DNA from 3 places in the Streptomyces sp. NPDC002825 genome. Region 3 is predicted to be linked to each of the others. Evidence: riboswitches for the same ligand, from Rfam matches in the RefSeq annotation. Region 3 holds a riboswitch; each other region holds the start of a gene.
What was found. Region 3 has a riboswitch for cobalamin ahead of cobN (cobaltochelatase subunit CobN). Riboswitches for the same ligand answer to the same signal wherever they lie in the genome.
Positions count from the first base shown of each region.

Region 1 (10,314 bases), on a different contig from region 3:
GCCCGTCGCGCTCCCCTGCGGGCCTGCCACTCGCGGCGCAGCAAACCGGAGCGGCGCCAGTCGCCCCACAGGAAGTAGACGGCGGCGAGCATCTCCACCACGACCCACCCGAGGGGCGGCGCGGGCAACTCGCCCGGCATCTCCTCTCCGCGCCCCACGAGGAAGAGTCCGGTGACCAGGACGGCGGGGCCGGCCAGGGCGAAGACCCCCGCCAGGAACCGGAAGAAGCCGACGGGCAGCCTCGGCGCCCCGCCGCCGGTCGGCGTGGACGCGCTGGACACCGCGTGCATGCGGCAGGCCGCTCCCCGGAAATCCGTCGCGACGACCCAGCCGAAGGCCGTCGCGAACATCCCCCAGGCCAACAGAAGCATCGCCCCTCCCTTTCCCGACGCCCCTTGCGCCGCGGGCACGCTAACCGGGCCTCAGGGGCGCACGCCATGCCGGATTCCGGCAGGATCCGGACGCACCGGCTGCCGGGCGACGCCCGAGCGGGGTGCCCGGCCCAGCTCCTGACGTCGGATCAGGTGATCGCCAGAGGGTCGTCCGGGGCGAGTGCGGCCGCGATGCGCTGAGCGACCACCTCGGCCATGTTGCCGTCGGGGGTGTTCGGGTTCTTCGTCGCGGAGACGGCGATGGCGAGCCCCTTCGACGGGAGGTACGCCTGGATCGCCGCGTACCCGGAGAACGACGGGTTCTGCAGCACCCACCCGTTGACGACGATGACGCCGAGGCCGAAGTGCTTCGCCTCGGTCTGCTTCAGACAGATCGAGGCGGGGCAGGTGGCGCTCGCGCCTCCCAGGCCGACCGTGCCGGGGTCGAGCAGGGTGCGGTACGAGCGGTAGGAGAGGAGTTCGCCGCTGCCGATCGCCCGCGCCGACGTGGCCAGGTCGCAGATGTGGGTGGTGATGACCGCGCCGGGCGCGGTGGTCCACGAGGGGTTCCAGAAGGTGGACTCCTCGTAGAAGCCGCGGTCCGAGGTGAAGGCGTGCAGGACCGGGCGGGGGATGTCGGGGGTGAAGCCGTTCCGGGTGTCGCGCATGCCGAGGGGACCCGTGACGCGTTCCCGCACGAGCTCGTCGATCCGGGTGCCGGTGATCTTCTCGAGTGCGGCGACGAGGAGCAGGTAGTTGGCGTGGGAGTAGCTCCAGCTCGTGCCCGGCTCGTACCAGAAGGAGTGGCTGTACGGGTACGCGAGGAGCTGCGCCGGCGTCCACTGGCGGAACGGGTGCGGCCCCAGCTCGGCGCCGAAGGCCGGGTCGGTGACGTAGTCGTGGAGGCCGCTGGTGTTGTCGGCCAGCATCCGCAGGGTGATCCGGCTCGCCTTCGGCACGGTGGGCAGCCACTGCTCCACGGTGTCGTCGAGGTCGACGACGCCCTCCTCGACGAGCTGGAGGAGGGCGGTGCCGATGTGGGCGAAGGCGACGGAGCCCGCCCGGAAGTGCATGTCCGGCTCGGCGGGGACGCCGGTCATGGACTCCCCGAGGGCGTCGGTGACGACCTCGCGGCCGTCGACGGTGACGCGCAGCTCGACGGACTTCAGCTTGAGGTCGCTCTTGGCCTTGCGGGTGATGTCCAGGATCCGGCGGGCCTTGGCGTCGAGGGGACGTTCGGTCCGCACGCAGTCCCGCCCGCCGTGTCCGGGACCGCCGGGGTCCGGGGGGACGACGGGGGCGGCGGCAGCCGTCTGGGTGGTGAGGGCGAGGAGAGCGGCGCAGAGGAGGACCGTACGGGAGCGGCTCCTGCTGGGGGTGGGGGTCATGGCCCGCACTATGGCCGGAAGTGCCCGGTGACCCGGCCGAACACTCCACAGTCGGGGCGAGAGGCATCCGTCTGGTGCAGACGGAGGAGCCGGCACCCCGTGGGTGCCGGCTTCTCGTGCGGGCCGGGTGTCAGGCGACGAGTTCCTTCTCCTCGGTCTCGTCCGCGCCGGCCGCGGGCTTGGTGTCGCGCATCACCAGGGTGGCGAGGACGGCCGCCGCGAGGACGCCGACCGCGCTGATGGTGAAGGTGGTGGACATCGAGGAGGTGAAGGCGTCGCGGGTGGCGGTGACCAGTCCGGCGTCGCCCTGGGCGGCGGCCAGTGCGCCGCCCATGGACCGCTTGGCCTGCTCGGGGGCGTCGGCCGGCATCTCGGAGGAGAAGGTGCTGGTGAGGAGCGAGCCGAGGATGGCGATGCCGGGCGCGGTGCCGGCCTGCTGGATGGTGTCGTCGAGGGCGGAGCCGACGCGGCGACGGCGAGCGGACGAGGGCGAGACCGGCCTTGACGGGCGAGTAGCCGAGGACGCCCGTCTCATGCCCGCCGCCCGGCAGGCGGCGGCCGAGCACGACCACCTCGCCGGGTCGTACGCCGAGGCCGCCACCGCGGCGGCGGACCCGGTCGCCGTCCGGGACGCCACGTTCACCTACGGCCTCGACGTGGTCCTGGACGCTCTGGAGATGCGCCTCCCACGCTGACCGGACGCCCGGCCGGGCGCCCGCGGCCACCGCCGGTGCAGCGTGTCGATGTGGTACGCGTGCGCGTGAACCCTTGCCCCTGCCCCTGCCCCTGCCCCGGCCCCGGCCCCGGCCAGGTGCGGGTGGCCGGCCGGGAGTTCGGGGTGGACGTGCGCCAGCTCGGCCGGGTCCTCGCGGGGCCAGAGGCACGCCGCGCCCACCGCCCCGACGAGGGCGAGCGCGGCGAGCGCGGCCGCCGAGACGGCGGGTCCCGCCCAGGCGGCCAGCCCTCCTGCGAGCGGGTAGGCCAGCAGCCAGCAGGCGTGCGAGAGGGAGAACCGGGCCGCGAAGGCGGCCGGCAGGTCGTCCCCGGCGGCGGAGCGGCGCACCACCCGGCCGCCCGGGGTGAGGACGGCCGATCCGGCGGCGCCGAGGACCAGCCAGACGGCGAGCAGCGCGGGCCAGGACCAGGCGCCGGGAGCGGCGGTCAGCCCGAGGGCGAGGAGCACGAGGGCGCCGGGCAGGACGAAGGCCGCCCGGACCATGACGACGCGGTCGTCGGCCCGGCGCAGGAGGCGCGGCAGCAGCAGCGCCACGGCCATGGAGCCCGCCCCGTAGGCGCCGAGCGCGAGCGGGACGTCCCCGGCGGGGCGGCCGAGGGTGTCACGGACCAGGAGCACGGTGTCGACGAGCACCACGGCCCCGGCGGCGGAGACCGCGAGATCGAGGGCGAGGAGGGCCCGCAGCCTCGGCGTGGCGAGCAACAACCGGATGCCGAAGGCGACCTTGGCGTAGAGCCGGCGGGGACCACCCGCTTCGGACCGAGACGCGCGGAGCCGGCGCGGACCGCCCACTTCGGACCGAGACGCGCGGAGCCGGCGGGGACCACCCGCTTCGGACCGAGACGCGCGGAGCCGGCGCGGACCACCCGCTTCGGACCGAGACGCGCGGAGCCGGCGCGGACCACCCGCTTCGGACCGAGACGCGCGGAGCCGGCGCGGACCGCTCGCTTCGGACCGAGACGCGCGGAGCCGGCGCGGACCGCTCGCTTCGGGGTCCCGAGGTGCGGGCAGGGTGGTCGTTCGGACGAGCAGAGCCGAGGCCAGGAAGCCGGCGGCCGTGCCCGTGAAGAGCCAGGAGTACGGGAGGACCGTGAGCAGCGCGGCGGCCAGGACGGGGCTGACCAGGCTCTCCAGGTCGTAGGCGAGCCGGGAGAGCGACAGGGCGTCCGTGTAGGCGCGCTCCTCCGGGAGCACCTGCGGGATCGTCGCCTGGAAGGCCGGGGTGAAGGCGGCGGAGGCGGCCTGGAGCAGCAGGATCAGGACGTACACCTGCCACACCTGCGTGACGAACGGCAGGGCGAGCACGACCGTGGCCCGCGCCAGGTCCATCGAGACGAGCAGCGTGCGCCGGGACACGCGGTCGGCGAGGGCTCCGGCGAGCGGGGCGATCGTCACGTACGCGGCCATCTTGAGGGCGAGGGCGGTGCCGAGCACGGCGGTGGCGTCCGCCCCGGCCAGGTCGTACGCGAGCAGGCTCAGCGCCACGGTCGCCAGGCCGGTGCCCGCGAGGGCGACGACCTGCGCGGCGAACAGGCGCCGGTAGGTGCGGTTGCGCAGGACGGACAGCATGGGGGCGGCCCCGGTCGGCGACGGCGGACGGCTGACGCCTCCACCGTAACCGATACGTGCACGCGTGCGCACATGTTCACGTCAGTCGTGCCAGGGCTCCCCCGTCACCTGGTGGTCCGCCCGGCTGATCGCCTCGACGACCAGGCGCTTCAGATGCCCGTCCGGCATCGCGTACACGACCCGGCGGCCGTCCTTGCGGCTCGTGACGAGCCCACCGAGGCGCAGCTTGGCGAGGTGCTGGCTGACGGCGGGGCGCGCGGCCCCGCACGCCTCGGTGAGGGCGGTGACGTCGGCCTCGCCGCGGGTGAGCAGCCACACCAGGTGGAGCCGGGTGGGGTCGGAGAGCAGGCCGAACACCTCGGCCGCCGCCGCGAGTTCACGCGCTCCTGGAGTCCGCTCGTGCGGGCGGGAGGCGGCGGCTGCGGGGTCTACGGGCTCGGGCATGGGGCCACCGTACCCAGGAAGCGGATGTGGGGGCGCCCCTCGGGTCCGGGCCGGGTCACGGCGCTGCGGACCCCGTACACCTCGGCGATGAGCTCCTCCGTGAGGACCTCCTCGGGCGGGCCGCTCGCCACCACCCGGCCCCGGGCGAGGACCACGAGCCGGTCGCAGTGCATCGCCGCGAGGTTGAGGTCGTGCAGGGCGACGACGGCGGTGAGCCGGAGTCCGGCGACGAGGGCGAGGAGGTCGAGCTGGTGCTGGATGTCGAGGTGGTTGGTGGGCTCGTCGAGGAGGAGCTCGCGCGGTTCCTGGGCGAGGGCACGGGCGATCTGGACGCGCTGGCGTTCGCCGCCGGAGAGGGTGCGCCAGGGCTGGCGGGCGCGTTCGGTGAGTCCTGTCCGTTCGAGGGCGGTGCGGACGGCGGTCTCGTCGGCGGCCGAGGGCGGGGTCCAGGCCCTGCGGTGCGGGATGCGGCCGAGGCGTACGACGTCGGCGACGGTCAGGTCGGTCTGTGTGTCGGCCTGCTGCTCGACGGTGGCGAGGCGCCGCGCGACCGTGCGGCGGCCGAGCCCGCCGAGCGGCTCGCCGTCGAGGGTGACGAGCCCGGAGTCGGGGGCGAGGACGCCGGCGAGGAGCCGCAGCAGGGTGGACTTGCCGGAGCCGTTCGGCCCGAGCAGCCCGGTGACGGTGCCGGGGGCGAGGGAGACGCTGACCCCGTCGAGGACGAGGGTGTCGCCGGCCGTGCGCGAGACCCGGTCGGCGCGGAGCCCCGGGTCGGCGGAGGCTGTCGTGGTCATCGGCTGCTCCTGGTGCGGTACAGGACGAGGACGAAGGCCGGTACGCCGATCAGCGAGGTCACCACGCCCACCGGCACCTCCTGCGGGTCGAGGACCGTACGGGCGAGCGTGTCGGCCCAGACGAGGAACACCGCCCCGGCCAGCGCGGTGACCGGCAGCAGGCGGGCGTGCCCGGGGCCGGCGAGCGCGCGGGCGGCGTGCGGCAGGACGAGCCCGACGAAGCCGATCGCGCCGGCGGCGGAGACCAGGGCGGCCGTCAGGAGGGCGGTGACGCAGAGCAGGACGAGCCGGGTCCGCGCGACGGCGACGCCGAGCGAGGCGGCGGCCTCCTCGCCGAAGGCGAAGGCGTCCAGGGTCCTCGCGTACCCGCCGCAGATCAGCAGGGCCGCCGCGAGGACGGCGAGGCACATCCACACGTCGCTCCAGCCGGCCCCGGCGAGCGAGCCGAGCAGCCAGAACAGCACGCCGCGGGTGGTCTCGGCGTCGGCGGCGGTCATCACGACGAAGGAGGTGAGCGCGGAGAAGAGCTGCATCGCGGCGACGCCCGCGAGGACCACCCGGTCCGTGGAGCCGCCGAGGGTGTGGCTGAGCAGCAGGACGAGCGCGAAGGAGACCACCGCCCCCAGGAACGCCCCGCCGGTGACGGAGAGGATCCCGCCGCCGATGCCGAGGACGACGACCGCGACCGCGCCCGTCGAGGCCCCGGAGGAGACGCCGAGGACGAAGGGATCGGCGAGCGGGTTGCGCAGGAGCGACTGCATCACCGCCCCGCAGACGGAGAGTCCGGCACCGCAGACGGCGGCGAGGAGGGTACGGGGCAGCCGCAGGTCCCAGACGATCCCGTCGCGGATCGGCGAGAGGCCGGAGGCGGCGCCGCCGAGGTGGGCGGCGATCACGGAGCCGGCCTCGCCGACGCCGATGTCGGCAGGGCCGATGGTGACGGCCACGGCGACGGACAGGCAGAGCAGCGCGAGCCCGGCCGCCGCCCACAGGAACGCCGTCGCGGACGTGAAGGGCCGCTGTGCGGTGCTCACTTCGCGAGACCGTACGAGCGGAGGGCGGCCGCCACCTTCTCGATGCCCTCGACCGTGCGCAGGGTGGGGTTCATCGCCTGGCCGCTGAGCAGGACGTACCGCTTGTGCTTCACGGCCGTCATGTTCCGGGTGACGGGGTCGGACTCCAGGAACTCGATCTTCTTGGCCGCGCTCTCGGCGGACTGCGCGCGGCGGGTCAGGTCGCCGATCACGAGGACGTCGGGGTCGCGGTCCGCGACGGTCTCCCAGTTGACCTGGGGCCACTCCTCGCGGGTGTCGTCGAAGACGTTCTTCGCGCCGAGCGCGTTGGTGACGATCCCGGGCGCCCCGCAACAGCCCGCCATGTAGGGCGCCTTGGCGTCGGAGTACCAGTAGAGGACGGTGGCGTCGGTGAAGTCGGCCGCCGCCGTGGCCTTCGCGACCCGGCCCTCGAGCCCGGCGACGAGCTTCTCGCCGCGCTCGGGGACCCCGAACACCCGGGCCAGGTCGCGGATCTCGCCGTAGACCGTCTCCATGGTGAGGGGCCGGGTGCGGACGCCGTCGCCGTCGCCGCTGTTGTCCTTGCCGACGCAGTCGGTGGGCGAGAGGTACGTGGGGACGCCGAGCTGCTCGAAGCGTTCGCGCGGCGCGACCCCGCCCTTGCCGAGGGTGTACGCGAACGAGGCGGCCGCGAAGTCGGGTTCGGCGTCCAGGACCTTCTCGAAGGAGGGGTAGCGGTCGGCGAGGCGCGGGACCTTCGCGTTCTCCTTCTCCAGGCCCTTGAGCACCGGGTCCGTCCAGGTCGCGGTGCCCACCATGCGGTCGGCGAGGCCGAGGGAGAGCATGATCTCCGCCGCGCCCTGGTCGAGGGCGACGGCCCGGCGCGGGGCGCGGTCGACACGGACCTGCCGTCCGCAGTTGTCGTCGAAGGTGACGGGGTAGCCGCGCTCCGGGGCGGCTCCCTTCCCGTGCGGTGCGGCGGGTCCGCCGCCGCAGCCGGTCACCGTCGCGGTGAGGAGCAGGACGCCGGCCAGGGCGGGCACGGCGGAGCGGACGGGGTGTGCGAGCGGCACGGGGGACTTCCTCTGCGTCCACGGCTCATACGCGGAGCCTGTCGTACGGTGCTCCCCGGACGGGCGCGTGCCGCCGGGGCCGCCAGCAGGTCTTCGGACTCGGGGTCAGCCGGACGGAGCGCCTTCCCGGGCTCGTCGTGCCGCCCAGTGGCCGATGCTCCGCCCGTCGCCCTCACCGCTGCGCGTCAGTTCCGGTCTCGCACCGGATTCCCTGACCCGTGGACGTACCCGTTCAGGTGCGTACAAAGGTGCGACTGGCCTCGGCACAGTACCACCGGCCGGCCGTCGCACCCGGGACGCCCGTGGATGTCAGACGCGCAGTTCCTTCGCCTCGAAGCGGCCGTCGCCGAGGACCAGGACGAAGGAGACCTGCTGCCCCTCGGAGACCGTCCGCCCCTCGCTCTCGATGTCCTCGGCGCTGAAGTACACCTGCTCCTCGGAGCCCACGGGGACGACGAAGCCGTACCCGCCGCGACGGTTGAAGGACTGCACGAACCCTTTGCTTCTGCCTTCCACGGCGGCCTCCTCGTCGGCACGGGAGGCGCGGTCGAGGGTGTCCGGCCCCGGGCGGGCCGTGTCCGCGCCTCAGGGGAGATGTACCCCGCGGGCCCGCCCTTCGCCACCGCCGCCGACCGGGCGAAACCAACCGAGATGATCTCGTACAATATTCAACAGAGGCCCGCTGCCGGAGATCCCCCGTGTCCGTCAGCGGGCCTCGCCGTCGTCCACCGGCCCCGGGGAAGCCCCGCCCGGGGCACCGGCCCCCGCGCAATCCCCGACGGGTCAGGCGCGGCGCGGGTACGCGATCCGTGCCGTGATCCTGGCGATGCGCCGCGCCGACTCCTCCGGCGCGGCCACCGGCTGGACGATGTGGCTCACGGTGAGCCGCACGATCGTCTCGACGGCGAGGCCGCGGGACTCCTCGTCGACGTCGGGCCAGGCCTCGGTCGCGTACGCGTCGAGCATCGCCATCGCCGTGCCGAAGACCGGCTCCGGGCGCGTGGTGAGATAGGCGAGGAGATCGTCCTCGCCGCCGCGCGCGGCGAGCAGGACGCTCTTGATGAGGGGGTTGTCCACGGCCTGCTGGAGCGTGTACCCGACACCCGCCGCCGCTGCCGCCTCCAACTCGCCCCGGTGAGCGTCGAGTTCGCGCTGGATGCCGAGGAGGAAGCCCTCCACCTCGCGCTGGACCAGGGCGTTGCCGACGGCCTCCTTCGAGCCGAACTCGTTGTAGAGCGTCTGGCGGCTGATCCCGGCGGCCCGCGCGATGCCGGCCATGCGGAGGCCGCCCCAGCCGTCGGCGGCGACCAGCCGGTAGGCGGCGTCGAGCACCTGCTCACGCAGGAGGGACCGAACACTCTCGCGGAAACGTGTCATCGTGCCCCCACTTTATCCACCGGATCCCCGCCGGCTCTGCGCACCGGGGCCTGTCCAGCGCATTGACACCTTCACGGCGACCCGTCTATCAAATGGACAGAACGCATGTGAAGTGTCCACCTCTCCGAGGAGCCGGTCTTGGCCCTGCACAGCGACTCCCCCGAAGCCCCCGCCGCCTGGCGCGACCCCAAGCGCCGGCTCTGGCCGCTCGGCCTGCTCATCCCGGCCTTCCCCTTCCTCTCCTGGGGTCTGGTCGCCGCCACCGGGCTCCGCGTCTTCTGGTGGACCGGGATCCTCGTCCTGTACGTGATCTTCCCGGTCGTCGACCACGTGATCGGCAAGGACTCCGGCAACCCGCCGGACAGCGCGCTCGCCCACCTGGAGCAGGACCGCTACTACCGCTGGTGCACCTACCTCTACCTCCCCCTGCAGTACACGGGGCTCGTCCTGGGCTGCTGGCTGATCACCCGGGGCGACCTCGCCCTCGTGGACCGGATCGGGCTCACCTTCACCCTCGGTGGGGTCGCCGGCATCGCGATCAACACCGCCCACGAGCTGGGGCACAAGACGGAGGCCCTGGAGCGCCGGCTGTCCCGGATCGCGCTCGCCCAGACCTGGTACGGCCACTTCTACGTCGAGCACAACCACGGCCACCACATCCGCGTCGCCACACCGGATGACCCGGCGAGCGCCCGGCTCGGCGAGAGCTTCTGGCGCTTCCTGCCCCGGACCGTCCTCGGCAGCCTCACCTCTGCCTGGCGCCTGGAGAAGCGCCGGCTCGCCCGCCGCGGCCGGTCCGTGTGGAGCCCGCGCAACACGGTCCTCAGCTCCTGGGCGCTGTCGTTCCTCCTCTTCGCGGGGCTCGCGCTCGCCTTCGGGCCCGGGGTCCTGCCGTACCTCGCGGGCCAGGCCGTCTTCGGCTTCTGCCTGCTCGAGGTCATCAACTACACCGAGCACTACGGGCTCAAGCGGGAGCTCACCGCGAGCGGGCGCTACGAGCGCTGCGCCCCGCGCCACAGCTGGAACAGCGACAACGTCGCCTCGAACGTCTTCCTCTACCACCTCCAGCGGCACAGCGACCACCACGCGTACCCCACCCGGCGCTACCAGTCGCTGCGCCACTTCGACGAGGCGCCCGAGATGCCGACGGGGTACGCGGGAATGATCGTCCTCGCGTACGTCCCGCCGCTCTGGCGCCGCGTCATGGACCACCGGGTCCTCGCCCACTACGACGGGGACGTGACCCGCGCCAACCTCCAGCCGTCCCGCCGCGCCCGCCTGCTCGCCCGGTACGGGGGCGGGACCGGCTGAGGCCTCGCCACGTCGCCGCGCGCGGCCGGAACCGCCGCACCGGTCTGTCAGGGCCCCGCCCCACTCGCCCCTTACAGGGCGAAACGCCACGACGGGCTACCGACGGCTCGTACAATACCAAGCAGTCGGTTTACAGTCGTCGGGGCGCGGCGCGACGGGGCGCAGGCCCGCTGCCGCCGGCGCATGGTGCTACTGGAGCCATTGGTGACCAAACAAGAGCGGGCCACACGGACCCGCG
Region 1 covers NZ_JBEOVH010000029.1:3,595-13,908, reverse strand. The annotation lists gene ABT041_RS29750 (hypothetical protein) at 1-371, opposite strand, end outside; gene ABT041_RS29745 (serine hydrolase domain-containing protein) at 521-1,759, opposite strand; gene ABT041_RS29740 (hypothetical protein) at 1,890-2,294, opposite strand; gene ABT041_RS29735 (hypothetical protein) at 2,293-2,454, shown strand; gene ABT041_RS29730 (MFS transporter) at 2,403-4,064, opposite strand; gene ABT041_RS29725 (ArsR/SmtB family transcription factor) at 4,146-4,508, opposite strand; gene ABT041_RS29720 (ABC transporter ATP-binding protein) at 4,493-5,302, opposite strand; gene ABT041_RS29715 (FecCD family ABC transporter permease) at 5,299-6,336, opposite strand; gene ABT041_RS29710 (ABC transporter substrate-binding protein) at 6,333-7,388, opposite strand; cobalamin riboswitch at 7,470-7,647, opposite strand; gene ABT041_RS29705 (cold-shock protein) at 7,698-7,904, opposite strand; gene ABT041_RS29700 (TetR/AcrR family transcriptional regulator) at 8,172-8,765, opposite strand; gene ABT041_RS29695 (alkane 1-monooxygenase) at 8,904-10,076, shown strand; gene ABT041_RS29690 (ScbR family autoregulator-binding transcription factor) at 10,281-10,314, shown strand, end outside.
Region 1: it holds a riboswitch for cobalamin, as region 3 does, so the genes downstream of both, ABT041_RS29710 (ABC transporter substrate-binding protein) here and cobN (cobaltochelatase subunit CobN) in region 3, are expected to answer to the same signal.

Region 2 (10,314 bases), on a different contig from region 3:
GGCAACGCCCTCGCCTTCGGCACCCTCATCGCCCTCGGCGAACTCGCCCGCTGGGGCGCCGCACCCGGCGAACGCGAACCCGCGCCCCTCGCCGCCGCCGGAGCCCTCGCGTACGCCCTCCTCGGCACCAGCGCCGGCGCCCCCACCACTCACGGCGCCCTCCAGATCGTCGCCGTCACCGTCGCCGCGGGCCTCGCCGGGATCGTCCCCCACATCGCCCGCGGCCGCGGCCCCGGCCTCGACCACCTCGCCCGCCGCATCCTCACCGTCGGCTTCGCCGCCCTCTGCTTCCAGCCCCTCTACAACTCCGGCGCCGTCACCGAGCACCTCGGACAGGGCCCCGCGTACGCCCTCTTCCTCGTCCTCCTGCTCGCCCTCACCGCCCTGTGCGACGCCGTCCTCGCCGCCCTCGTGCTGCGCGCCCGCACCGGATTCCCGTACGGCCCCCTCCTCCGCGACGAACTCCGCGCCCTCCTCGGCATCGGCTCCGCCGTCTGCGCCACCGGCACCGTCATGGCACTCGGCGTCGCCGCCGCCGGACTGTGGGCCCTGCCCGTCCTCGCCGTCCCCCTCCTGCTCACCCAGGTCTCCTTCCGGCGGTACGCGGCCGTGCGGACCGTCAACCGGCAGACCATCGCCTCCCTCGCCCGCGCCACCGAGATCGCCGGCTGCACCCCGCCCGGCCACGCCCGCCGGGTCGCCGCCCTCAGCGCCGCCGTCGGACGCGAGCTGGGGCTCTCCGGGACCGAGCTGGCCGTCCTGGAGCACGCGGCGCTCATGCACGACATCGGACAGCTCTCCCTCGTCGACCCGGTCGCGGGCGGCGCCACCGCCGTCCTCCCGGCCGAGGAGCAGCGCAGGATCGCCCTCCTGGGCGGCGAGGTCGTCCGCAGGACCGGAGTCCCCGAGGCCGTCGCCGTCGTCGTGGAGCGGCAGGCCGACCCGTACCGCGAGCAGCCGCCGGCCGCCCGGATCGTCCGGGCCGTGAACGCCTACGACGACCTCGCGGGCGACGGCGCGGGCGCCGCACTCGACGCCCTGGAGCGGCTCAGGCTCGGCACCGCCCGCGACTATCACCCGGATGTCGTCGAATGCCTGGCCAGGGTCCTGGCGCGGGGCGGAGCCGCTGGGGTGACCTCGGGCGTCCTTGGGTAACCCATGGGTAATGAGCGCGCGTCCGACCGGGCATGGTTGGATGCGAACAAGAGGGTGAAGCGACCGGCAGGCGGGAATCGTGAAGATCTTCGGGAAGGTACGGCATCGGCCCTCCGCCTCGTGGCGGCAGGCCACCGACCGCGCGTTCACGCTGATCGGCGACGGCCGGTACGAGGACGCGGGCGCACTCCTGACGCGCGCGGCGGACCTGGAGCCCTGGCTCTCGGAGTCCTGGTTCAACCTGGCGCTGCTGCACAAGTTCCGGCACGACTGGGAGCAGGCGCGGGCCGCGGGCCTGCGGGCCGTCGCGCTGCTCGACAAGGAGACCGGCGCCCCCGACTGGTGGAACGTGGGCATCGCCGCCACCGCCCTCCAGGACTGGCCGCTGGCCCGCCGGGCCTGGCAGGCCTACGGACTGAAGGTGCCCGGCGCCGCCGCCGGCACCGGTGAGCCCGCCGGCATGGAGCTCGGCAGCGCCGCCGTCCGGCTCTCGCCCGAGGGCGAGGCGGAGGTCGTGTGGGGCCGCCGTCTCGACCCCGCCCGGATCGAGGTCCTCTCCATCCCGCTGCCGTCCTCCGGCCGCCGCTGGGGCGAGGTCGTCCTCCACGACGGCGTGCCGAACGGCGAGCGGACCACCACCGCGGGCCCCTCCTTCCCCGTCTTCGACGAGATCGAGCTGTGGGCGCCCTCGCCCGTCCCCACCTGGGTGGTCCTCCTGGAGGCCGCCACCGAGGCCGACCGGGACGCCCTGGAGCAGCTCGCCGCCGAGGCCGGCTTCGCCGCCGAGGACTGGTCGTCCTCCGTCCGGCTGCTCTGCCGCGCCTGCTCCGAGTCGACGATGCCGAGCGCCGAGGGCGAGGGCGAGCACTCCGACCCGCACGACCACAGCGAGCCGGGGCACCCCGGACCGCTCGGCCACCGCTCGCCCGGCGAACTGTGGGTGCCGGAGCGTGAGTGCGGCATCGCGGCCCCGGCGGGCCTGGTGCGGGGCCTCCTCGACGGCTGGGTCGCGGACAGCCCGGACAGCCGGGAATGGCGCGATCTGGAGGAAGTCTGCTGACCGCTGCCCGTAGGCTGTACATCGCACCTACCACGGGGTGTACCGGTTCGAGGAAGAAGGCGTACGGCGGACATGTCGCAGCAGGGCACTGAGCAGGAGCAGACGGGCGTGTACGCCGTGGACGACGAGGGCTTCATCGTCGACACCGAGGACACCGAGGCCCGCGAGGCCGCCCACCGCGAGCGCGGCACCTCGCGCCCCATCACGGTCGTGGGCAACCCCGTCCTGCACCGGGAGTGCAAGGACGTCACCGACTTCGACGACGAGCTGGCGCAGCTGGTCGACGACATGTTCGCCAGCCAGCGCACCGCCGAGGGCGTCGGCCTCGCCGCCAACCAGATCGGCGTCGACCTCAAGGTCTTCGTCTACGACTGCATGGACGACGAGGGCAAGCGCCACGTCGGCCACGTGATCAACCCGGTCCTCGTCGACCTGCCGGCCGACCAGCGGCACCTCGACGACTCGAACGAGGGCTGCCTGTCCGTCCCGACCGCGTACGCCGAGCTGGCCCGCCCGGACTACGCCGAGGTCACCGGCCAGGACCTGAAGGGCAACCCGATCAAGGTCCGCGGCACCGGCTACTTCGCCCGCTGCCTCCAGCACGAGACGGACCACCTGTACGGCTTCCTCTACATCGACAAGCTGTCGAAGCGCGACCGCAAGGACGCCCTCCGCCAGATGGAAGAGGGCACCCCGCGCTACCCGGTCGTCCCGAACGACTGACATACGCGTAGAACACGAAAGGGCCCCGCACTCCTCGGAGTGCGGGGCCCTTCCACGTACCGGCTAGAAGTCCTCGTCGAGGTCCACCGAGCCCTCGACCGCCACCTGGTAGGCGGACGGGCGGCGCTCGAAGAAGTTGGTCAGCTCCTGGACGCCCTGGAGCTCCATGAAGGAGAAGGGGTTGTCGGAGCCGTAGACGGGCGCGAGGCCGAGACGTGCGAGGCGCTGGTCGGCGACGCACTGGAGGTACTCGCGCATCGACTCGGTGTTCATGCCCGGCAGGCCGTCGCCGCACAGGTCGCGGCCGAACTGCAGCTCCGCCTCGACGGCTTCCTTGATCATGTCGGTGATCTGTCGGCCGAGCTCGTCGTCGAAGAGCTCCGGCTCTTCCTCGCGGACGGTGTCGACGAACGCGAAAGCGGCGTCCATGTGGCAGCTCTCGTCGCGGAACACCCAGTTGGTGCCCGTCGCCAGGCCGTGCAGCAGACCGCGCGACCGGAACCAGTAGACGTACGCGAAGGCGCCGTAGAAGAACAGGCCCTCGATGCACGCCGCGAAGCAGATCAGGTTCAGCAGGAATCGGCGGCGGTCGGCGGCCGTTTCCAGCTTCTCGATCTTCTCGACCGAGTCCATCCACTTGAAGCAGAACTGCGCCTTCTCGCGGATGGAGGGGATGTTCTCGACCGCTGCGAAGGCCGCCGCGCGGTCGTCCGGGTCGGGAAGGTAGGTGTCCAGGAGCGTCAGGTAGAACTGGACGTGGACGGCCTCCTCGAAGAGCTGGCGCGAGAGGTACAGGCGCGCTTCCGGGGAGTTGATGTGCTTGTAGAGCGTCAGCACCAGGTTGTTCGCCACGATCGAGTCGCCCGTCGCGAAGAACGCGACCAGACGGCCGATCATGTGCTGCTCGCCGGGGGTGAGCTTGGCGAGGTCGGCGACGTCCGAGTGGAGGTCGACCTCCTCCACGGTCCAGGTGTTCTTGATCGCGTCCCGGTAGCGCTCGTAGAAGTCCGGGTAGCGCATGGGGCGGAGCGTGAGCTCGAAGCCCGGGTCCAGGAGGTTCTTCTTCTCGGTACTCATTACTGGCAGGCCTCGCAGGACTCGGGGTTCTCAAGGGAGCAGGCGATCGCGTCCGCGTCGGGGGTCGCCTGCTGGACGGGGATCGGCGCGGCGGCCTGGGCGGCGCGGGCGATCCGGGTCGCCGGGCGGGAGCGCAGGTAGTACGTCGTCTTCAGGCCCTGCTTCCAGGCGTACGCGTACATCGACGACAGCTTGCCGATGGTCGGCGTCTCCATGAAGAGGTTCAGGGACTGGCTCTGGTCGAGGAAGGGGGTGCGGGCGGCCGCCATGTCGATGAGGCCGCGCTGCGGGATCTCCCAGGCCGTGCGGTACAGCTCGCGGACCTCGGCCGGGACCCAGGTGAAGCCGGCCACCGAGCCGTTGGAGTCGCGCAGCGCCTCGCGGGTCTGCGCGTCCCACACGCCGAGCTTCTTCAGCTCGTCGACGAGGTACGAGTTGACCTGGAGGAACTCGCCGGACAGCGTCTCGCGCTTGAACAGGTTGGAGACCTGCGGCTCGATGCACTCGTAGACGCCGGCGATCGAGGCGATCGTCGCGGTCGGGGCGATGGCGAGGAGGAGGCTGTTGCGCATGCCGGTCGACGCGATGCGGGCGCGCAGCGCGGCCCAGCGCTCCGGCCAGTTCAGCTCGACGTCGTAGTGGTCCGGGTGCAGCACGCCGCGGGCGGTGCGGGTCTTGTCCCAGGCGGGGAGCGGGCCGCTGCGCTCGGCGAGGTCCGCGGACGCCTCGTAAGCCGCCAGCATGATCCGCTCGGCGATACGGGTGGACAGGGCGCGCGCCTCGGCCGAGTCGAACGGCAGCTTCAGCTGGAAGAAGACGTCCTGGAGGCCCATGGCGCCCAGGCCGACCGGACGCCACTTGGCGTTGGAGCGGCCCGCCTGCTCGGTCGGGTAGAAGTTGATGTCGACGACCCGGTCGAGGAAGGTGACGGCCGTGCGGACGGTCTCGTCCAGACGCTCCCAGTCGATGTCGCCGCCGGTCACGAAGGCGCCCAGGTTGACCGAGCCGAGGTTGCAGACGGCCGTCTCGCCGTCGTTGGTGACCTCGATGATCTCGGTGCACAGGTTGGAGGAGTGGACGACCGTGCCCGGCTCGGCCGTCTGGTTGGCCGTGCGGTTCGAGGCGTCCTTGAACGTCATCCAGCCGTTGCCGGTCTGCGCGAGGGTGCGCATCATCCGGCCGTACAGGTCGCGGGCCGGCATGGTCTTGCGGGCCAGGCCGGCCGCCTCGGCCTTGCGGTAGGCGGCGTCGAACTCCTCGCCGTACAGGTCGACGAGCTCGGGCACGTCCGCCGGGGAGAACAGCGACCACTCGGCGTCGGCGTTGACCCGGCGCATGAACTCGTCCGGGATCCAGTGCGCCAGGTTCAGGTTGTGCGTACGGCGCTGGTCCTCGCCCGTGTTGTCGCGGAGCTCCAGGAACTCCTCGATGTCCGCGTGCCAGGTCTCCAGGTAGACGGCGGCGGCGCCCTTGCGGCGGCCGCCCTGGTTCACGGCGGCGACGGAGGCGTCGAGGGTCTTCAGGAACGGCACGATGCCGTTGGAGTGCCCGTTGGTGCCGCGGATCAGCGAACCGCGGGCGCGGATGCGGGAGTACGAGAGGCCGATGCCGCCCGCGTGCTTCGAGAGGCGCGCGACCTGGTGGTAGCGGTCGTAGATGGAGTCCAGCTCGTCCTGCGGGGAGTCCAGGAGGTAGCAGGAGGACATCTGCGGGTGGCGGGTGCCGGAGTTGAAGAGCGTGGGGGAGGACGGCAGGTAGTCCAGGCGGCTCATCAGGCCGTACAGCGCGCTCACTTCGTCCAGGGCGCGGGCCGACTCGTCCCCGGCGAGGCCGCAGGCGACGCGCAGCATGAAGTGCTGCGGGGTCTCGATGACCTTGCGGGTGATCGGGTGGCGCAGCAGGTAGCGCGAGTAGAGGGTGCGCAGACCGAAGTAGCCGAAGCGGTCGTCGCCGGCCGGGTCGATCGTGGCGTCGAGCCGGTCCGCGTGGAGCGCGACGAACTCGGCGGTGCGGTCGGCGATGAGGCCCTCGCGGTGACCGACGGCGACGGAGGCCGAGAAGTTCACGGCGCCCTGGCCGGCCGCCTCGTCGGCGATGGTGATGGTGAGGAGCCGGGCGGCGAGCCGGGAGTACGCGGGGTCCTCGGCGATCAGGCCGGCGGCCGCCTCGGTGGCCAGCTCGCGCAGCTCCGCCTCGTCCGACGTGGCGCTGCGGCCGCGGAGGGCGGCGGCGGCGACCTTGCCGGGGTCGGTGTCCGGGAGGTCGGCGGTGAGATCGGTCAGGGTCCGCAGGAGTACGGTCCCGGGGCCGTCGGTCTCGATCGCTGCGGCCGGATCGGCGGGCGCGATGGTCACGTGGGGGCTCTCCCTCGCTCGGCTCGGGGCCTCGGGCGGGAAGGCGGGCAGGCGGGCACCCGTGGGCGTGGGCGCGCCGCGTCCACCGGCCCACTCCGCGAGGCCCGGACGTCTGTGACACCCGGAACGGACGGACCGGGCGCGCTGTCGGCAGGTCTTCGGACTCACCGCGTACGAATCCGTACGAAGCACACCGTTGCGGGACAGTTCCGGATTCGCGCCGGATTCCCCTGCGTCGACAGCGAGGATGAGCATACATGTGGGGGGCGCCGCTCGTGGCACCCCCCACATGTTGTGTCGGTCCCGGGGCTACAGCTCCAGGGCGTAGGTCCACAGCGAGTGGTCGGGGATCGGTTCCCAGTCCCGCTCGGGGGTGCGGACGAAGCCGAGCCGCTCGTAGATCCGGTGCGCCGAGACCATCAGATCGGCCGTGGAGAGCACGAGGCGCGCGCAGTCGGGGAGGGCCCGGGCGCGGTCCACGCAGGCGCGTACGAGGGCTTCTCCGACGCCCCTGCCGCGGGCCGCGGGCGCGACCACGAGCATCCGGAACTCGGCCTCGCCGGGGACGGCGATGTCCGCCCAGGTGGTGCCGCCCTCCGCGAAGGTCACGCCGCCGACGATCGCGCCTTCGGTGTCGACGGCGACGAGCACCTCGCTCTCGCGCGCCCGCCGTGCCGTGTCGCGGAGCACCGCCAGGTAGAAGTCGTCCTCGCCGTGCAGCAGCAGCCCGTCGTTCAGATAGGTGAGGCCGGTGAGGTCGCCGAGCTCCTCGTACTCCTCGGGCCGTACTGCCCTGATCGTGATGTCCATGCCCGCAAGTCTGCCTCGCGGGGGCAGGCGAAGGGCCCTGGATTTCCTCGCGGAGATCCAGGGCCCGTTCACGGACGGTGATGTCAGTGCGCCGCGGTGCCGACCTTCGGGAGCTCGGTGACGCCGGGGTCGCCCGCGTCGGCCGTGTAGTCCTCCGGGGAGGTCTCGTCGACGCCCTCGGGGGCCTTGACGGCCTTGAGGACGAAGGTCAGGACGACCGTGACGAGGACGTTGAGCACGAAGGCGGTGAGGCCGATGTAGCCGATCTCGCCGATGCCCGGGATCTCGGCGGCCGAGCCGCCGAAGTGCTTCTGGGTCGGGCTGGCGACGCCGTACGCGGCGGCCGTGCCGTAGATCATGCCGACGGCCCAGCCGGCGAGCAGCGCCCAGCGGTGGAACCAGCGGGTGAACAGGCCGCCGACGAGCGCCGGGAAGGTCTGCAGGATCCAGATGCCGCCGAGGAGCTGGAAGTTGATGGCGACGGTCTTGTCCATGGTGAGGACGAAGACGAGGGCGCCGACCTTCACCAGGAGCGAGACCAGCTTGGAGACCTTGGTCTCCTGGGCCGGGGTGGCGTCCTTCTTGATGAAGTCCTTGTAGATGTTGCGGGTGAAGAGGTTGGCCGCGGCGATCGACATGATCGCGGCCGGGACGAGCGCGCCGATGCCGATCGCGGCGAACGCGACTCCGGCGAACCAGTCCGGGAACATGGTCTCGAAGAGCTGCGGGATGGCGAGCTGGCCGTTCTTGACCTTGATGCCGGCGGCGATCGCCATGAAGCCGAGCAGCGCGAGCAGGCCCAGCATCAGCGAGTACAGCGGCAGGATCGTGGTGTTGCGGCGGATGACGTTCCGGCTGCGGGACGACAGGGTCGCCGTGATGGAGTGCGGGTACATGAAGAGCGCGAGGGCCGAGCCGAGCGCGAGCGTCGCGTACGTCCACTGGCCGGCCTCGCCGGGGACGAGCGCGCCCTTCGGCTTGCCGGTGGCCGGGTTGACCGTCGCGTACGCCTCACCGGCCTTGGCGAAGATCTCGTCGAAGCCGCCCAGCTTGATCGGGATGTAGATGATCGCCACCGCGATGACGATGTAGATCAGGGTGTCCTTGACGAAGGCGATGAGCGCGGGGGCGCGCAGGCCGGACGAGTAGGTGTACGCGGCGAGGACGCCGAAGGCGATGAGCAGCGGCAGGTCCTTGACGAACCAGTTGGTGTTCTCGCCGCCGCCGACGCCCATCACGTCCAGGACGGCCTGGATGCCGACGAGCTGGAGCGCGATGTACGGCATGGTGGCGAGGATGCCGGTGACCGCCACCGCGAGCGACAGGCCCTTGGAGCCGAAGCGGCCGCGCACGAAGTCGGAGGTGGTGACGTAGCCGTGCTTGTGCGAGACCGACCAGAGGCGCGGCAGGAAGGTGAAGATCAGCGGGTACACCAGGATCGTGTACGGGACGGCGAAGAAGCCGGCCGCGCCCGCCGCGTAGATGGCCGCGGGGACGGCGACGAAGGTGTACGCCGTGTAGAGGTCGCCGCCGAGCAGGAACCAGGTCACCCAGGTGCCGAACGATCTGCCGCCCAGGCCCCATTCGTCGAGGCTGTGCTCGTTCTCGGCCTTGCGCCAGCGCGCGGCCAGGAAGCCCATGACCGTGACGGCCAGGAAGAAGAAGACGAAGACGCCGAGCGCCACGCCGTTCACGCCGTCCTTCATCGTGCGTCACCTCCCTTGCGGGCGCGCTGGTCCCGCTGCCACAGCTTGTACGCGATCATGGTGAGAGCCGTGGAGATCAGCACCCAGAGCATCTGGTACCAGTAGAAGAACGGGATGCCGGCGAAGAGCGGTTCGACCTTCGCGTAGGAGCTCACCCAGAGCATCGCCACGAACGGGGCGAACAGGCAGAGCGCGATCACCACCCGCACGGGAGTGATGGTCGGTTGTTTCCCTTGTGTCACATCTGACGCTTCCGACATGGCAATTCCGTCCCCTCACTGATCACCTCGGTAATGCTGGGGAAATCTAGGGGACGGCTCCGTCGCTGGGAACCCCTGTCCGCATAACGGAAGCGACTCGTCAGAGCCGACTCTTCAGAGCCAGCCCTCCTTCGCCGCCCGTACGCCCGCCTCGAAACGGCTGCGGGCGCCGAGCCGGTTCATCAGCTCCGAGCTCATCCGGCGGACCGTCCGCAGCGAGACCCCGAGCCGCCGGGCCGCGATGTCGTCCGTGCAGCCGATGCCGAGGAGCATCAGCAACTCCCTCTCCTGGGGCGAGAGGTCGTGGGCGTCGCGGCGCGGGGCCTCGCCGAAGGGGGTGCCCGCGTCCCACAGCCGGTCGAAGAGCACCACGAGGGCGTGGACCAGGCCGGGGCTGCGCACTTCGAGGGCGCCCGCGCGCCCGTCCTCCGGGTCGACGGGGACGAGCGCGGCCTCGCGGTCGACGATCACCATGAGCATCGGGACGACGGGCACGGTCCGGGCCTCGCCGCCGAGGTCGCAGTACCAGCGCACGTAGTCGACGGTGGGCGGGTCGTTGCGGAAGCTCTCCTGGTAGATGGAGCGGATCCGCACCCCGCGTTCCAGGGCGAGTTGGTCGAGCGGCTGGCTCGCGTCCATGGTGTCGGGGAGCTGGGCGCCGCCGGGCAGCAGCGAGAGGCACTCGGTGCGGGCGTTGGCGGCGAGGTCCTCCAGGCGTTCGCGGACGTTGTCGAGTCCGGTGATGCGGTCCACGAGGTCGTGCCGGACGCCCGGTTCGGGGCAGTCCGCGTACGAGGCGAGGATGCCGGCCACCGCCCTGCCGGCCTGCTCGACCTGGCGCTTGCGCTTGCTCAGTTCGGCCTCGGCGCGGGAGAGCAGGAACGAGAAGCCGACGTCCGGGCTGAAGGGTTCGACCTCGCCCGAGGAGTCGTCCATGAGGACGAGCTTGAGGTCCGCGAGGCAGGCGAGCGCCTCGCGGACCTCCGGCTCGGGCCGGCCCAGGTGGGCCGCCATGTCCGTCACGTCGTACTCGGGCCGCTCCAGGAGCAGGCGGTAGACGGCCTCCGTCGACTCCTTTATGCCGAGCGCCTCCAGCATCAGGTATCTCCCCCTCGTCACCTTCCGTGGCGCGACCGGTCGAACTCGTGATCGCGGTCGACGATGGTAAA
Region 2 covers NZ_JBEOVH010000009.1:212,294-222,607, reverse strand. The annotation lists gene ABT041_RS15185 (HD-GYP domain-containing protein) at 1-1,155, shown strand, start outside; gene ABT041_RS15180 (tetratricopeptide repeat protein) at 1,235-2,215, shown strand; gene def (peptide deformylase) at 2,288-2,938, shown strand; gene ABT041_RS15170 (ribonucleotide-diphosphate reductase subunit beta) at 3,002-4,015, opposite strand; gene ABT041_RS15165 (ribonucleoside-diphosphate reductase subunit alpha) at 4,015-6,369, opposite strand; cobalamin riboswitch at 6,502-6,624, opposite strand; gene ABT041_RS15160 (GNAT family N-acetyltransferase) at 6,679-7,179, opposite strand; gene mctP (monocarboxylate uptake permease MctP) at 7,263-8,885, opposite strand; gene ABT041_RS15150 (DUF3311 domain-containing protein) at 8,882-9,145, opposite strand; gene ABT041_RS15145 (LuxR C-terminal-related transcriptional regulator) at 9,260-10,243, opposite strand; gene ABT041_RS15140 (MMPL family transporter) at 10,261-10,314, opposite strand, start outside.
Region 2: it holds a riboswitch for cobalamin, as region 3 does, so the genes downstream of both, ABT041_RS15165 (ribonucleoside-diphosphate reductase subunit alpha) here and cobN (cobaltochelatase subunit CobN) in region 3, are expected to answer to the same signal.

Region 3 (10,314 bases):
CGGCTCCGGGAAGTCCACCCTCCTCCGGCTCCTCGCCGGCCTGGAGACCCCCGACAACGGCACCGTGACCGTCGACGTCCCCGGCGGCCTCGGCCACCTCGCCCAGACCCTCGAACTCCCGGCGGAAGCGACCGTCGGCGACGCCGTCGACCACGCGCTCGCGGAGCTCCGGGACCTGGAGCGGGCCATCCGTACGGCCGAGACGCAGCTCGACTCCACCGGCGACCTCGCCGGATACGCCGGACTGCTCGCCGCGTACGAGGCACGGGGCGGCGCCGGGGCCGACCGGCGCGTCGAGACCACCCTGCGGCGGCTCGGCGAGCACGGCCCGCTCGACCGCGACCGGCCGCTCGGGACGCTCTCCGGCGGGCAGCGCTCCCGGCTCGCCCTCGCCGCCGTCCTCGCCGCCGAGCCCGAACTCCTGCTGCTCGACGAGCCGACCAACGACCTCGACGACGAGGGCGTCGCCTGGCTGGAGGAACGGCTGCGCGCCCACCGGGGCACCGTCGTGGCCGTCTCCCACGACCGGGTCTTCCTCGACCGGGTCGCCACCGCCGTCCTGGAGGTCGACGAGAACCGCCACACCGTGCGGCGGTACGGCGACGGCTACAGCGGCTACCTCACCGGCCGCGCCGCCGAACGGGCCCGCAGACAGCGTGAGTACGAGGAGTGGAAGGCCGAACTCGCCCGCCACCGGGCCCTCGCCGACACCCACATCGACCGCTTCTCCGCGATCCCCCGCAAGGCCCCGGCCGCGTTCAGCGGGGCGGGCGCCTTCCGTGCCCGCTCACGGGCTCACGGTGCGATGAGCCGCATCCGCGCGGCCCGCGAGAAGATCGCACGGCTCACCGCTCACCCCGTGCCCGCACCGCCGGAACCCCTCCGGTTCCGCACGCACATCACCGGGGAAGGCGCGCCCGTCGACCTCACCGCGATACGCGTCGACGGCCGACTCCGCCTCGACGCCCTCCACCTCGACCCGGGCGAACGCCTCCTGCTCACCGGGCCCAACGGCGCCGGAAAGACCACCCTCCTCCGGATCCTGGCGGGCGAACTCGCCCCGGACGCCGGCACGGTGACCGTGCCCGCCCGGGTCGGGCTGCTCCGCCAGGACACGACCCCACCCCTCGACCCCCGTACGGTGGGCGAGGCCTTCGGAGAGGGCCGCGAGGACGAACTGCTCGCCCTCGGGCTCTTCGAGGGCCGGGATCTGACGACCCCGGTCCGGCTGCTGTCGACCGGCCAGCGCCGCAAGCTGGAACTGGCCCGCCTGGTGACCTCCCCCGCCGATCTGCTCCTCCTCGACGAGCCGACCAACCACCTGGCCCCGGGCCTGGTGGAGGAGATCGAGGCCGCGCTCGCGGAGTACCGGGGCACGCTGATCGTGGTCAGCCACGACCGGCGGCTGAGGGAGGGGTACCGGGGCCGGGTCCTCGAACTGGCCCCGGCCCTCGTCGGCGCTTAGCCCTCGGGGTACCGGGACCGGGTCCTCGAACCGGCCCCGGCCCTCGTCGGGGCTCAGCCCTCGGGGTACCGGGGCCGGGTCCTCGAACTGGCCCCGGCCCTCGTCGGCGCTTAGCCCTCGCCCTCCAGGTCGCCCTCCGTCTCCAGGAACACCTGCCGCAGCGCGGCCAGCGTCTCCGGGTCCGGCTTCTCCCACATGCCGCGCGACTCGGCCTCCAGGAGGCGCTCCGCGATGCCGTGCAGGGCCCAGGGGTTGGCCTCCTTGAGGAAGGCCTGGTTCGTCTCGTCGAGGACGTACTCCTGCGTGAGCTTGTCGTACATCCAGTCGGCGACGACACCCGTCGTCGCGTCGTACCCGAAGAGGTAGTCGACGGTCGCCGCCAGCTCGAACGCGCCCTTGTAGCCGTGGCGGCGCATCGCCTCGATCCAGCGCGGGTTGACCACCCGCGCCCGGAAGACCCGGGAGGTCTCCTCGACGAGCGTGCGGGTGCGGACGGTCTCCGGGCGGGTCGAGTCGCCGATGTACGCCTCGGGGGCCGTGCCCGTCAGCGCGCGGACGGTCGCGACCATGCCGCCGTGGTACTGGAAGTAGTCGTCGGAGTCGGCGATGTCGTGCTCGCGGGTGTCCGTGTTCTTCGCGGCGACCGCGATCCGCTTGTACGCGGTCTCCATCTCCTCCCGGGCCGGGCGGCCTTCGAGACCACGGCCGTAGGCATAGCCGCCCCAGACCGTGTAGACCTCCGCGAGGTCGGCGTCCGTGCGCCAGTCGCGGCTGTCGATCAGCTGGAGGATGCCCGCGCCGTACGTGCCGGGGCGCGAGCCGAAGATGCGGGTGGTCGCGCGCCGCTCGTCGCCGTGCTCGGCGAGGTCGGCCTGCGCGTGCGCCCGCACGTGGTTGTCCTCGGCGGACTCGTCCTCCAGGCCCGCCACCAGCCGTACGGCGTCGTCGAGGAGGCCGATGACGTGCGGGAACGCGTCCCGGAAGAAGCCCGAGATGCGCAGCGTCACATCGATGCGCGGGCGGCCGAGCTCGGCGAGCGGGATCGGCTCCAGGCCGTTCACACGGCGCGAGGCCTCGTCCCACAGCGGGCGGACGCCGAGCAGGGCGAGCGCCTCGGCGACGTCGTCGCCCGCGGTGCGCATCGCGCTCGTACCCCAGAGGGAGAGGCCGACGGAGGTCGGCCACTCGCCGTTGTCGGTGCGGTAGCGCTCCAGGAGCGAGTCCGCGAGCGCCTGGCCGGTCTCCCAGGCGAGCCGGGACGGCACGGCCTTCGGGTCGACCGAGTAGAAGTTCCGGCCGGTCGGCAGGACGTTGACCAGGCCACGGAGCGGGGAGCCGGACGGACCGGCCGGCACGAAGCCGCCGTTGAGCGCGTGCACGGCGTGCGCGAGCTCGTCCGTGGTGGCGGCGAGGCGCGGCACGACCTGGCGGGCGGCGAAGTACAGCACCTCCCGGACGTCGTGGCCGTGGCCGTCGGTGATGCCCGGGATCGCGGCCTCGTCCCAGTCCGCGTCCTCCATCGCCTGGACCAGCGCGCGGGCCGTGGCCTCGACGGCGTCGGCGCTCGTGCGGGTCGCGGCCGACTCGTCCAGGCCCAGCGCCTCGCGCAGGCCCGGCAGCGCCTGCGTACCGCCCCAGATCTGGCGGGCGCGCAGGATGGAGAGGACCAGGTTGACCCGGGCCTCGCCCACCGGGGCGCCGCCGAGGACGTGCAGGCCGTCGCGGATCTGGGCGTCCTTGACCTCGCACAGCCAGCCGTCGACGTGCAGCAGGAAGTCGTCGAAGCCGTCGTCCTCCGGGCGCTCCTCGAGACCGAGGTCGTGGTCGAGCTTCGCGGCCTGGATCAGAGTCCAGATCTGGGCGCGGATGGCCGGGAGCTTCGCCGGGTCCATCGAGCTGATCTGCGCGTACTCGTCGAGGAGCTGCTCCAGGCGCGCGATGTCTCCGTACGAGTCGGCGCGGGCCATCGGCGGCACCAGGTGGTCGACGAGGGTCGCGTGGACGCGCCGCTTGGCCTGGGTGCCCTCGCCCGGGTCGTTGACGAGGAACGGGTAGATCAGCGGCAGGTCGCCGAGGGCCGCGTCGGGGCCGCAGGCGGCGGACAGGCCGGCGTTCTTGCCGGGCAGCCACTCCAGGTTGCCGTGCTTGCCCAGGTGGACCATGGCGTCGGCGCCGAAGCCGCCGTCCTCGGCGCGGGCGGCGATCCAGCGGTAGGCGGCCAGGTAGTGGTGGGACGGCGGGAGATCGGGGTCGTGGTAGATCGCGATCGGGTTCTCGCCGAAGCCGCGCGGCGGCTGGATGAGGACCAGGAGGTTCCCGCGCCGCAGGGCGGCGAGGACGATGTCCCCCTCCGGGTTGCGGGACCGGTCGAGGAACATCTCGCCCGGCGCCGGACCCCAGTGCTCCTCCACCTGCTCGCGGAGCTCGGCGGGCAGCGTCGCGTACCAGCGCTTGTAGTCGGCGGCCGGGATGCGGACCGGGTTCTTCGCGAGCTGCTCCTCGGTCAGCCAGTCCTGGTCGTGGCCGCCGGCCTCGATGAGGGCGTAGATCAGCTCGTCGCCGTCGCCGGAGACCAGACCCGGGAGGTCGGCCTCGGGCCCGAAGTCGTACCCCTCGGCGATCAGCCGGCGCAGCAGGGCGACGGCGGAGGCGGGGGTGTCGAGACCGACGGCGTTGCCGATGCGGGAGTGCTTCGTCGGGTACGCGGAGAGGACGAGCGCCAGCTTCTTCTCGGCGTTCGGGATGTGACGGAGCCGGGCGTGCCGGACGGCGATGCCGGCGACGCGGGCGGCGCGCTCGGCGTCGGCGACGTACGCGGGCAGACCGTCGGCGTCGATCTCCTTGAAGGAGAACGGGACGGTGATGAGCCGGCCGTCGAACTCGGGCACGGCGACCTGGCTGGCGGCGTCGAGCGGGGAGAGGCCCTCGTCGTTCTCCTCCCACGCCGACCGGGAGCCGGTCAGGCACAGGGCCTGGAGGATCGGCACGTCGAGCGCGGCGAGCGCGCCCGCGTCCCAGGCCTCCTCGTCGCCGCCGGCCTGCGCCTCGGCGGGCTTGGTGCCGCCGGCGGCGAGGACGGTGGTGACGATCGCGTCGGCCGTGCGCAGGGTGTCGACGAGCTCCGCCTCGGGGGCGCGCAGGGACGCCACGTACAGCGGGAGCGCCCGGGCGCCGGCGTCCTCGATGGCGCCGCAGAGGGCGTCGACGAAGGCGGTGTTGCCGCTCATGTGGTGGGCGCGGTAGTAGAGCACGGCGACGGTGGGGCCGGTCTCGTTCCGTGCGGTCCGCTCCAGCGGGCCCCAGGTGGGGGCGGCGGCCGGGGCCTCGAAGCCGTGGCCGGTGAGCAGGACGGTGTCGGAGAGGAAACGGGCCAGCTGCTCCAGGTTGGCCGGGCCACCGTGCGCCAGATAGGCGTGCGCCTCGGTGGCGACGCCGACGGGGACGGTGGAGGCCTCCATCAGCTGGGCGTCGGGGGCCTGTTCGCCGCTGAGCACGACGACCGGCTTTCCGGCGGCGAGGACCGTGTCCAGGCCCTCCTGCCAGGAGCGGACGCCGCCGAGGAGCCGGACGACGACCAGGTCGACGCCGTCGAGCAGGTCCGGGAGGTCGGCGAGGGGGAGCCGGGAGGGGTTGGCGAAGCGGTACGCGACCGCTCCCTCGGCCTGGGCGGCATTGGCCGCGCGGGCGCTGAGCAGGTCGGTGTCGGAGTGCGACAGCAGCAGGAGCATGGCGAGCTCAGGCCCTTCCTCGGGGTTGTCCGCGCCCCGGGTGGTCAGTGGACGGCGGGAGTTCCTGACTCACCCGTCCCCTCGCGGGTACGGGCTCACAGTGGCGGGACCGCGCCGGATTCTCACCGGGCTTCCTCCCCGGGGTCCTGGGACCCCATGCCGATCTGCATCCTAGATCGTGGCGTCGACGGGCCCCAGGGAACGGCGGGGTCGACCGGATCACACCCAGTGGCCGGCCGGTTCCCCGTGGGTATGCTCGCCGCCATGCCGCCCACCCCACCTCCGACGCCCGAACCGGGCGAAGTTCGCATACGGGACCGTGGCGACGCCTGCCCCGGGGCGCTGCGCCTGCACCCCGCCGACGACGGACGCCTCGCCCGACTGCGCCTGCCCGCAGGACGCCTGACGGTCCATCAGGCAGAGGTTCTGGCCCGGGCCTCCGAAGCCCTCGGCGACGGGCGGATCAGCATCACCTCGCGCGGCAACGCCGAGCTGCGCGGCCTCGGCGAGGGCTGCGGGGCGGAGCTGGCCGAGCTCCTGGCCGGGGCGGGGCTGCTGCCCTCCCCCACCCACGAACGCGTCCGCAACATCGTGGCCTCGCCGGCCGCCGGCCTCGACGGACTCGGCTACGCGGACGTGCAGTTGTGGGCGCGTGAGCTCGATGCCGCCCTGTGCGCCGAGCCCCGGGCCGCGTCCCTTTCGGGACGGTTCCTGTTCCTCCTCGACGACGGACGCGGGGACGTCGCCGGACTCGGCGGCGATGTGAGCTTGATCGCAGGACCGGACGGGTCCGTCCTGCTGCGGCTCGGCTCGCTGGTCCTGCGGCTCGCCGCCGCCGACGCCGTCCCCGCCGCCCTCACCGCCGCCCTCGCGTTCCTCGACGCCGCCGAGGCCGCCGGGAACGGGGCCTGGCGGCCGCACGAGCTGCCCGACGCGCACGTGCCGGACTGGGCCGGGGCCCTCGCGCGGGCCGGGATCGCGGCGGAGCCCGTACCCGTACCGCAGCTTCCCGTGTCCCCGCCGCCCGCCCCCGGTCCGCTCGGCGACCGGGCCCTGCACGTCCTCGCCCCGCTCGGCCGGCTGACGGCCGCCCAGCTGCGGGCCCTGGCCGACGGGGCCGAGGAGCTGCGGCTGACCCCCTGGCGGGGAGTGGTCGTCGTCGGGGCCCCGGCCGACCGGCTGCCCGGCCTGGAGACGTACGGCCTGGTCACCCGGCCGGACCTGCCCTCGGTCGGGGTCAGCGCCTGCACCGGGCGGCCCGGCTGCGCCAAGTCCCTCGCCGACGTACGCACGGACGCCGGCCTCGTCCACCGCGGGGGCCTGCCCGTCCACTACTCCGGGTGCGAGCGCCGCTGCGGCCACCCGCACGGCACCTGGGTCGACGTCCTCGCCACCGGCGACCACACCTACCTGGTGGACGGCGTCCCCACCCCCCGCACCTCCCTGCCCGAAGCAGTGACCACGGCCCGCAGCCTGCCGACCCACACGAGATGAGCGAGAGCACCAGGATGTTCGACTACGAGAAGGACGGGACGGAGATCTACCGCCGGTCCTTTGCCACCATCCGCGCCGAGGCGGACCTCGCGGGCCTGCCCGCCGACGTCGCCCAGGTGGCGGTCCGGATGATCCACGCCTGCGGCATGACCGACCTCGTGCAGGACATCGCGTATTCGCCGCAGGTCGTCGCGAGCGCCCGCGCCGCCCTCCGCGCCGGCGCCCCCATCCTCTGCGACGCGCAGATGGTCGCCAGCGGTGTCACCCGCAAGCGGCTGCCCGCCGACAACGAGGTGCTCTGCGCCCTCTCCGACCCGGCCGTCCCCGGCCTCGCCGCCGAGCTCGGCACCACCCGCTCGGCCGCCGCCCTCGAACTGTGGCGGGACCGCCTCGAAGGCTCCGTCGTCGCCATCGGCAACGCGCCGACCGCCCTCTTCCACCTCCTGGAGATGATCGCGAAGGGCGCGGGCAAGCCCGCCGCCGTCCTCGGCATCCCGGTCGGCTTCATCGGCGCCGCCGAGTCCAAGGACGCGCTGGCCGAGAACACCCTCGGCCTCGACTACCTGGTCGTACGGGGCCGGCGCGGCGGCAGCGCGATGACGGCCGCCGCGATCAACGCCCTCGCCCACGAAGCGGAGATCCAGGCATGACCACCGGCAAGCTCTACGGCGTGGGCCTCGGCCCCGGCGACCCGAACCTGATGACCGTCGCCGCCGTGAAGGCCATCGCCTCCGCCGACGTGATCGCCTACCACTCGGCGCGCCACGGCCGCTCCATAGCCCGCTCCATCGCCGCCGAGCACATCCGCGAGGACCACATCGAGGAGCGGCTGATGTACCCGCTCACGGTGGAGACCACGGACCACCCGGGCGGCTACCGGGGCGCCCTGAACGACTTCTACGAGGAGGCCTCGGCCCGCCTCGCCGCGCACCTGGACGCCGGGCGCACCGTCGCGGTCCTCGCCGAGGGCGACCCGCTGTTCTACGGCTCGTACCAGCACATGCACAAGCGGCTCGCGGACCGCTACGACACGACCGTCATCCCCGGCGTGACCTCGGTCAGCGCCGCGGCCGCCCGGCTCGGCGAGCCGCTGTGCGAGGCGGAGGAGGTCCTCACGATCATCCCCGGCACCCTGCCGGAGGACGAGCTGACGGCCCGCCTGGCGGGCACGGACTCGGCGGTCGTGATGAAGCTGGGCCGCACCTTCCCGACGGTCAAGCGCGCCCTCGAGCGGGCGGGCCGGCTGGACGACGCGCGGTACGTGGAGCGGGCGTTCATGGCCGGCGAGCGGACGGGCACCCTGTCCGAGATCGACCCCGACTCCGTCCCGTACTTCTCCGTCGCCGTCCTGCCCTCCCGCATCGACCAGGAGCCCCCCGTGCGGGAGGCGGGCGAGGTCACCGTCGTCGGCACCGGCCCGGCCGGGGCGCCCTGGCTCACCCCCGAGTCGCGGGGCGCGCTCGTCAACGCCGACGTCCTCGTCGGCTACACCACCTACCTGGACCGGGTCCCCGTCCTGCGCCCCGGGCAGATCCGGCACGGCTCCGACAACAAGGTCGAGTCCGAACGCGCCGAGTTCGCCCTCGACCTGGCCCGGCGCGGCCGGAAGGTCGCGGTCGTCTCGGGCGGCGACCCGGGCGTCTTCGCCATGGCGACGGCTGTCCTCGAGGTGGCCTGCGAACCGGAGTACGCGGACGTGCCCGTACGGGTCCTCCCGGGGGTGACGGCGGCGAACGCGGCGGCAGCGGCGGCGGGCGCCCCCCTCGGCCACGACTACGCGACGATCTCCCTCTCCGACCGGCTCAAGCCCTGGGACGTCATCGAGTCCCGGCTCCGCGCGGCGGCGGGCGCCGACCTGGTCATCGCCCTCTACAACCCGGGCTCCAGGTCCCGCACCCACCAGGTGGCCGCGGCCCGCGACCTCCTCCTCGAACTCCGCGCCCCGGAGACCCCGGTGGTCGTCGCCCGCGACGTCGGCGGCCCCGAGGAGTCGGTCCGGATCCTGACGCTGAAGACCCTGGACCCCTCGGAGGTCGACATGCGGACCCTGCTCCTGATCGGCTCCTCGCAGACCCGGGCGGTCGAGCGGGGCGACGGGCGCACGATCGCGTGGACACCGCGCCGGTACGGCTGAGATCCGGGGTGGGGGCGAGGACAACCCTGCCCCCACCCGCGCGTCACACGGGCGTTCCCCCGTGCACGCCCGTCAGCGGGTAGCCACCCAGGCGGCGGCCTCCTCGGGGGTCGCCGCCGTCGGGACGCCCTCCGGGACCGGGGGGCGGCGCACCACGACGACCGGGAGGCCCGCCTCGCGGGCCGCCGTCAGTTTCGGGGACGTCGCCGCGCCGCCGCTGTCCTTCGTCACCACCACGTCGATCCGGTGCCGGGCGAGCAGCTCACGCTCGCCGGCCAGGGTGAACGGGCCACGGTCCAGAAGGAGCTCCGTGCGGGCCGGCACCGGGGTGTCCGGGGCGTCCACCGAGCGGACCAGGAACCACTGCGGGCAGTCGGCGAAGGCCGCCAGGCCCATGCGGCCGGTCGTCAGGAACACCCGGTCACCCAGCCCGTCCAGGGCCCCCGCCGCCTCCTCCAGGGACGCGACCGGGTGCCAGTCGTCGCCGTCCACCGGGACCCAGCCGGGGCGGCGCAGGGCCAGCAGGGGAACATGGGCGGTGGCGGCCGCCCCGGCCGCGTTGAAGCTGATCCGCTCGGCGAAGGGATGGGTGGCGTCGATGACCGCGTCCACGGCGTGCTCCCGCAGCCACGCGGCCAGGCCTTCGACACCGCCGAAGCCGCCGATCCTGACCTCCCCGGCCGGCAGCCGCGGGCTCGCCACCCGGCCCGCGAGGGAGCTGGTGACCCGTACGCCGGTCTCGCCGTGCAGCAGTCCGGCGAGGGCGCGGGCCTCGGTGGTCCCGCCGAGAATGAGTACGTGCACAGGAGCCTCTTCGTGAGTACAGGCGGCGGGCGTGAGGCCCAACTCAAGCACACCGGCCTCCGCCCGGGCTGGACGACCGGTGCCTGCGCGACGGCGGCCACCACCGCCGCGTACACCGCGCTGCTCACCGGCGACTTCCCCGACCCGGTGACGATCACCCTGCCGAAGGGCCAGACCCCGTCCTTCGCGCTGACCGCCGAGTCCCTGACGGGCGGCTCCGCCATGGCCGCCGTCGTCAAGGACGCGGGCGACGACCCGGACGTCACGCACGGGGCCGTGATCCGCTCGACGGTGCGGCTCCTGCCGGCCGGCTCCGGCGTCGTCTTCCGCGCCGGCGACGGCGTCGGCACCGTCACCCTCCCCGGTCTGCCCCTGGAGGTCGGCGAGCCGGCGATCAACCCCGTGCCGAGGCAGCTCATGCGCGAGCACGTCGCCGCCGTCGCCGCCGCGCACGACGCCCCCGGCGACGTCGAGATCACGATCTCCGTCGACAACGGCGCCGAGATCGCCCGCTCCACCTGGAACCCCCGCATCGGCATCCTCGGCGGCCTGTCGATCCTCGGCACGACCGGCGTCGTCGTCCCCTACTCCTGCTCCGCCTGGATCGACTCCATTCGCCGGGGCGTCGACGTGGCCCGCGCGGGCGGCCTCACCCACGTCGCCGGCTGCACCGGCTCCACGTCGGAGCG
Region 3 covers NZ_JBEOVH010000001.1:193,352-203,665, reverse strand. The annotation lists gene abc-f (ribosomal protection-like ABC-F family protein) at 1-1,465, shown strand, start outside; gene cobN (cobaltochelatase subunit CobN) at 1,576-5,193, opposite strand; cobalamin riboswitch at 5,230-5,372, opposite strand; gene ABT041_RS00915 (ferredoxin-like domain-containing protein) at 5,446-6,687, shown strand; gene ABT041_RS00910 (precorrin-8X methylmutase) at 6,684-7,337, shown strand; gene cobJ (precorrin-3B C(17)-methyltransferase) at 7,334-8,821, shown strand; gene ABT041_RS00900 (cobalt-precorrin-6A reductase) at 8,894-9,625, opposite strand; gene ABT041_RS00895 (cobalt-precorrin-5B (C(1))-methyltransferase) at 9,638-10,314, shown strand, end outside.